DNA from 3 places in the Candidatus Pantoea rara genome. Region 3 is predicted to be linked to each of the others. Evidence: predicted binding sites of a transcription regulator. Region 3 holds the regulator's gene; each other region holds the start of a gene.
What was found. The regulator LexA, encoded in region 3, represses DNA repair genes until DNA is damaged. The targets are predictions, from matches to a motif close to TNCTGTATGTACATACAGNA.
Positions count from the first base shown of each region.

Region 1 (2,268 bases), 940 kb from region 3:
AACAGCCGGGCGCAGAGATCCAGCAATTCCTGCGGCAGCGTGCCCAGCACAAAGCGGAATTCGCCCGGCTGGTTATGTGGCGGCAGCAGCGGATTCAGCGCCTGCGCGGTAATGTTCAGCAGCTCGCGCAGCTCATCGCAGTGCGCCTTAAGCCGTTCGGGATTCGCCAACGGTGGTGGCGATTTTGGCCGCATTTGCGTCATGATGCTCTCAACCAGCTTAATAAACAGGTCGAGCTGCAGGCTGCTCCAGCCCGGCGTAATATCGGCGCTCATCTCCAGCGCATCGCGGGCCACTTCGGGCAGGTGATGCCCTTCATCCAGCACCAGCATCAGGTTTTTGGCCGGTGGCAGCACCGACTCATTCTCCATCGCCGCCATCACCAGCGCATGGTTCGCCACCACCACATCCACCTGCTCGATCTCGCGTCGTGCCACAAAGAACGGGCATTCACGATACCAGTGGCAGTGCGCACCCAGGCAGCTTGCCTTATCGGTAGAGAGGCGCTGCCACAGGCTGTCGCTGACGTTCTCTTCGCTGTGATCGCGCAGGCCATCCCACTGATAGCGGTCCAGGGATTTTTGTAAGCGCCCACACTGCGTCTGTTCCTCTTTGGTGCTGCTGACCGCATCATCGTCCAGATAGAGCAGCAGATCGCCCTGCTGATCGGCGTCGGCTGCCATCGCCGCCAGATTGCGCGGACAGACATAGCGCCCGCGGCCAAAGGCAGCAGTAAAGGTGAGGTCGGGGATGATTTTCTTCAGCAGCGGCAGATCTTTGGTGAAAATTTGATCCTGCAGCGCCACGTTAGCGGTGCTGATCACCAGCTGCTTTTCCTGGGCGCGGCTGGCCGCGATGCCCGGAATCAGATAAGAGAGAGTTTTACCCACGCCGGTCGGCGCTTCGACCGCCAGGTGGCGTGAATCGTCGCCCGCCAGGCATTTTGCCACTTCAGCAATCATCTGGCGCTGCGGTGCACGCGGGATGAAATCAGGCACCTGCTCCTGAAGCGCTTTATACCATTGCGCTATCTGGCTTTTTACTGCGGCTGTCAGGGCCATGATTTGCTTTACCACACCGAAAATATGGCCTGTATTTTTACACAGTATCCCGGCGGCGTCAGCTTTCGCGCCGAATTTTTCGAACGCTGTCGTAAATTTCAGCGGTTGCCTGGCGGCAGCGCTCTACGCCAGGACTTTGTACATAAAGGTGGTGGCATCCAGCACGCCTGCCGTGGATTCCGCATAAAACGGGATCGACCCCGCCACCTGCCAGCCCAGAGAACGGTAAAGCTCGCTGGCAACATCGCCGCTGCGCGTATCCAGCACCAGCAGGGTTTTGCCCTGCGCACGCGCGCGCTGCTCAGCATGCTGCATCAGCTCACGGGCGATCCCCTGACGGCGCGCCTGCGGATGCACCAGCAATTTACTGATTTCCGCCCGGTGGCGACCATTGGGCATGGCGCTGCAACTCATCATAACCGTCGCCACGATACGTCCATGCTGACGCGCGACGATTAACTCGCTGTCGCCGTCTGTGATGCTGGCGATCCGCTGCTGCCAGAATCGCGTCATCACCTGAATCTCCTGAGCATCAATGAACCCGACGCTGGCCCCGTCTTCCACACAGCCCTGTAAAACATCGGTCAGTTCGGCCAGATACCGTTGTGCCTGTGTGCCGCTAAGGTTTGCGTATTCGATCATGGTTTCGCCACCACCAATAAATAGCGCGCGCCGTCGGTCAGGTGCGCCTCAAAAGCCGACTTTCCAGTCAGATGAAAACGTAAGCAGTCGCCTGGCTGCAACGTCCACTCCTGAGACCCCATCGTAATGGTGAGTCCCCCGTCACGCAGCCAGATATGCTGCTCCAGCCCCTGGATGGGGGGCGCATCGTAATCGATACGCGCACCAGGACGTAACCTGCCCTCGACCAGTTCGCATCTAAAATGAAGTGCGGGTGGTGAAATATTCCGGCGAATAAATCCGCTGGCCTTATCCTGCCATACCGGCTGCTGCTCCTGTGTGACCAGCAGACTGGACTCTTCCTCCACTTCACTGAGCAGGCGCGACATGGTTAATCCGTAGGCCGCACACAGACGATTAAGCAGTGCAGCAGTAGGACTGGTCTCGCTTCGCTCAATGCGCGATAATGACGCGCGACTGATACCCGTGGCGACAGAAAGTTCATCCAGCGACCAGCCACGTTGCAGGCGTAATTCTGCCAGCCTCACCGCCAGTCGTTGCTCAGTATTCAGCTCCGGCATTGTGA
Region 1 is NZ_CP194942.1:2,762,515-2,764,782, forward strand. It holds gene dinG (ATP-dependent DNA helicase DinG) at 1-1,061, opposite strand, end outside; gene ACR8BF_RS13135 (GNAT family N-acetyltransferase) at 1,185-1,703, opposite strand; gene ACR8BF_RS13140 (helix-turn-helix domain-containing protein) at 1,700-2,263, opposite strand.
Region 1: the regulator LexA is predicted to act here: its motif matches at 1,089-1,108, upstream of dinG (ATP-dependent DNA helicase DinG).

Region 2 (2,268 bases), 1.1 Mb from region 3:
AGTTACATTTCTGCGCTGGGTGCGCACCGCGATAAAATTACCGCGCCGGAACTGCTGGCCTTGCTGGATGATACGGTTTGCTACGTTGAGGATGTGCTCCAGACTGACGTGGTCAGCGATGAACATGTAGAGACAATGCGCCAGCTGCTGGCCCAGCGCATCAGCCAGCTGGCAGCTGATGCGGATACGCGTGCGCCGCTGGTGCTACAGCAACTCGGTCTGCTGGTGGCCTTAATGCCGGATGTGGCTCGCCTGCGCCGCACGCTCATTACTGATTAACCTTCGCCGCCTCTCGGGTCTGGGTTAGATAAAAGCGTGCGCTGGAACCACGCATTCAGCTCAGCCCGGGTGGCCAGCGGTAGCGCGGCGGCATGATGGCCCGTAATCGCTCCCTGCAGCGCAAGTAATGTCTGAAACCCAACGTGCTGGTTGATTGCTTTCAGCTTCAGCCAGCACTGTTTAGCCCCCATTTGATAGAGATGATTGACGCTCATGACGCCAGCCTCGTACAGCATCATCTCCATTCGTACGCTGAGATTTGGCAGATCTTTCAACCGCGGAGAGGATTGTCTGTCCTGTAACTCCAGTTGCGCCGTTTCTAAAGAGGCGGCTGAGAGCGCCAGCAGATGATCAGAATCGCACCATAATGCCTCATCGACCCGATAATAGTTGAGGCTCACCAGTTTACCTCTCTTGCGAAAAATCAGGGGTTGTAGTGGACGATCGGTAATGTATTCCCGCAAAGGTTCACTGGCGCGCAGGTAGAGTTCATCTTTATTTATTAAGGCAAAAACCACACTTTCAACAGCCAGCGCATATCCCCCAAACTGGGTGCGGGACTCTATGGTTCCCAACGGGGCCAGGTGCGCTCTTGAGCGCTCTACGACCGGATTCACCTTTTTCATTGCACCACCTCCATGTAAGAAATATCTCGTAAATTACCTTGGGTATCAGGTAATTAGAAGATAGAAAAAAGTGTCTGTGGGTTCAATGAATAAATAGTGCTTCTACTAATCTTGTCGCGTTTTTGCGAGACGTTTTCAGAAATTTGGGTTGATCTTTATCCAGGATGACAGTACTGTATATTCATACAGTCCACTGCTGGTGATTAACTTATGCGAACACAACATCCTAATAATGCACGCTATGCTCATCATTATGCGTCCTCTTCCGTTCCGGCCTCTCAGGGTGGTGGAATTACTGAGTTACGTTACAGCGAGCAGCCCGGTATGATGCAGATGATGCTGTTGCCGTTATTGCAGCAGCTTAGTCAGCAGTCTCGCTGGCAATTGTGGTTAACCCCAGCGCATAAACTGAATCGCGCCTGGCTGCAGGAATCGGGATTACCACTGGATAAAAGTATGCATATCGCCGATTCTGAACGTCTGAACGCTGTTGAAGCGATGGTCAAGGCGTTGCGTACAGGAAATTACAGTGTGGTTCTGGCGTGGATTCCGTACGAATTAGATGAAGATGAAAGACGTCAACTCGAAAATGCGGCAGCTGAGGGAGAAGCGTTGGGTTTGATTTTGCGGGCAAGCGGGACATCGGAAGCGCCTCTCAGACCGCAAAGTGCGATAAAAATTCAGTCGGATTTGTTTCATTAAGTAAAAATCAGAAGTTTCCCAAGCTATTTTTCTTATCTGTTGCCGCTAAACCACTGATTCTGTTAGTTCGAGCTGTGACAATGGTTTAGCAGGTTTTTAGGCCTTATTGCCACAACATTACGGCCACTCTAATTGTTAGAAATTATGTATAAATCGCTGTTTCTTTACAGAAGCGCCTCATATCATACTTGTAAGTTTCCAATCTCGTTGTAGACTTTAGCTCGCCAGGGTGCTCAATAACCTCCGTTTTTTGCGGTAGAGTCATAAGCGAGCGTTTTGACCCGGCGAAGGATTTAAACCAAGAGCAACCTTTTTGCTCATTGCCTATTTGGATGATAACGAGGCGCAAAATGAAAAAGACAGCTATCGCAATTGCAGTGGCACTGGCTGGCTTCGCTACCGTAGCGCAGGCCGCTCCGAAAGATAACACCTGGTATACCGGTGCTAAACTGGGCTGGTCTCAGTATCACGACACTGGTTACTACGGTAACGGTTACGAGAACAATGACGGTCCAACTCATGAAAGCCAGCTGGGCGCAGGTGCGTTCGTTGGTTATCAGGCAAACCCATACCTGGGCTTCGAGATGGGCTATGACTGGCTGGGCCGCATGCCTAATAAAGGCAATGTGACTAACGGCGCATTCAAAGCACAGGGCGTTCA
Region 2 is NZ_CP194942.1:2,606,793-2,609,060, forward strand. It holds gene yccS (YccS family putative transporter) at 1-279, shown strand, start outside; gene ACR8BF_RS12465 (TfoX/Sxy family DNA transformation protein) at 276-905, opposite strand; gene sulA (SOS-induced cell division inhibitor SulA) at 1,116-1,607, shown strand; gene ompA (porin OmpA) at 1,958-2,268, shown strand, end outside.
Region 2: the regulator LexA is predicted to act here: its motif matches at 1,077-1,096, upstream of sulA (SOS-induced cell division inhibitor SulA).

Region 3 (2,268 bases):
CCGTGACTGGCAGCATCTGAATATCCAGCTTAGGGTTATTGCGATGCAGGTCCAGGTAATCGTGAAAGATTTTCACCGATTCAACGCTGGGCACAAAATAGGGAAAGACGCGCGGGCCATCATGGATAAACACGTGGCGTGGCAACAGTGAACCATCAATCTCCAGCGGAGTGAGTGGGTCGGGCAGATGATGCCGCAGACACTGTGCACGTAAAGTCAGTAAGTCAGCCTTCGAATCGTAAGGCAAAACATACATAATAGGTCGGGTCGGATCCAGACCATGTTCAGACACGGGATCGGCCGGAATGGCCTTACTTTTTACCAAAAAGGAGAGTGGTAAATTAAGTAATTTGTAATAGAGTTTACGCCAACCTGACATAGACAACATGAAGCCTCTTGTTAGCAAAGCGCCGCAAGCATATCAGAAAGCGCAGCGAAGATCTGTGGTGGTGCCAATTGCACGCAGCCCAGACATTGACGTCAATCCGATGAAAGGGTTCCCACATCATGGCAAATAATGCCACCGGACTTATCAGAATAGTAAAAGCCGCAGGCTACTCATGGCAGGGACTGCGAGCCGCCTGGCAACATGAAGCGGCGTTTCGGCAGGAAGCGCTGGCTGCACTGGCCGCTATTATTATCGCGTGCTGGCTGGATGTCGATGTGATCGCCCGCATCCTTATGATTGGGGTGGTGGTGCTGGTGGTCATTGTCGAAATCCTCAATAGCGCCATTGAAGCGGTGGTCGATCGCATCGGTCAGGAGCATCATCCGCTGGCGGGCCGCGCAAAAGACATGGGCTCGGCAGCGGTGCTGATCAGCATCATACTGGCCCTGTTTGTCTGGGTCGCGCTGCTCTGGACACATTTGCGATAGCCCTTCCACAACGCGCCTGAGGGCGCGTTTTACCTGACAATCGGTTTCCATTTCGCCAATACCTGTATATACTCACAGCGACTGTATAAACAACCAGGGGGCGGGATGAAAGCATTAACCAGCAGGCAGCAGCAGGTCTATGACCTGATTCGCGACCATATTTCTTCAACGGGCATGCCGCCTACGCGTGCAGAGATTGCCGCGCAGCTGGGCTTCCGTTCGCCAAATGCGGCAGAAGAGCATCTGAAAGCGCTGGCGCGCAAAGGCGTCATCGAGATCGTTTCTGGTGCTTCGCGCGGCATTCGTCTGTTAATGGAAGAAGAAGCCTCTGAAGGGCTGCCACTGATTGGCCGTGTTGCAGCCGGTGAGCCGATCATGGCGCAGGAACATATCGAAACCCATTACAAGGTCGATCCAGGCCTGTTCAAACCATCTGCTGACTTCCTGCTGCGCGTCAGCGGAATGTCTATGAAAGATATCGGGATTATGGATGGCGACCTGCTCGCGGTACATAAAACCCAGGATGTGCGCAACGGCCAGGTTGTTGTTGCCCGCATTGATGATGAAGTCACCGTTAAACGCTGGAAAAAGCAGGGTGCTATCGTGCACCTTTTGCCTGAAAACAGTGATTTCGACCCGATTGTTGTCGATACCCGTGCTCAGTCGCTGACTATTGAAGGTCTGGCGGTTGGCGTGGTCCGTAACGGCGAGTGGCTCTGATTCTGAGGGCTGCGTGCATTCGCCTTTTCTGATGCTATTCTGTCTGCCCTAATTTTGTCGCCTGCTTTACTGCAGCGACACTGAGCACGGAACGGCGAATGCGCTTTGTCACGGCAACGGATAAAAATCTCTGGCGGCTTGCGCTGCCGATGATCCTTTCAAATATCACCGTTCCCTTACTGGGGGTGGTCGATACTGCAGTTATTGGTCATCTCGACAGCCCTGTCTATCTTGGCGGGGTTGCGGTCGGGACAACAGTGACCAGCTTCCTGTTTATGCTGCTGCTTTTCCTTCGAATGAGTACCACTGGCCTTACGGCACAGGCGTTTGGTGCGGGCGATAAAACCGCTCTGGCACGTGCACTGGCACAGCCGCTGATCATTGCGTTGCTGGCAGGTGTCCTGTTCATCGCTTTACGTTATCCGATTATCCAGCTGGCGACCCACCTGGTTGGTGGCAATCCCGATGTTCTTGAACAGGCGGCACTGTTTATTCAGATTCGCTGGCTCAGTGCGCCTGCAACCCTGGCAAACCTGGTGATTCTGGGCTGGCTGCTGGGCGTGCAGTATGCCCGCGCGCCGGTGATCCTGCTGGTGGTGGGCAATCTGGTTAACATCGTGCTCGATCTCTGGCTGGTGATGGGGTTGCACTGGGGTGTCGCGGGTGCGGCAA
Region 3 is NZ_CP194942.1:3,698,754-3,701,021, reverse strand. It holds gene plsB (glycerol-3-phosphate 1-O-acyltransferase PlsB) at 1-379, opposite strand, end outside; gene ACR8BF_RS17485 (diacylglycerol kinase) at 508-876, shown strand; gene lexA (transcriptional repressor LexA) at 982-1,596, shown strand; gene dinF (MATE family efflux transporter DinF) at 1,695-2,268, shown strand, end outside.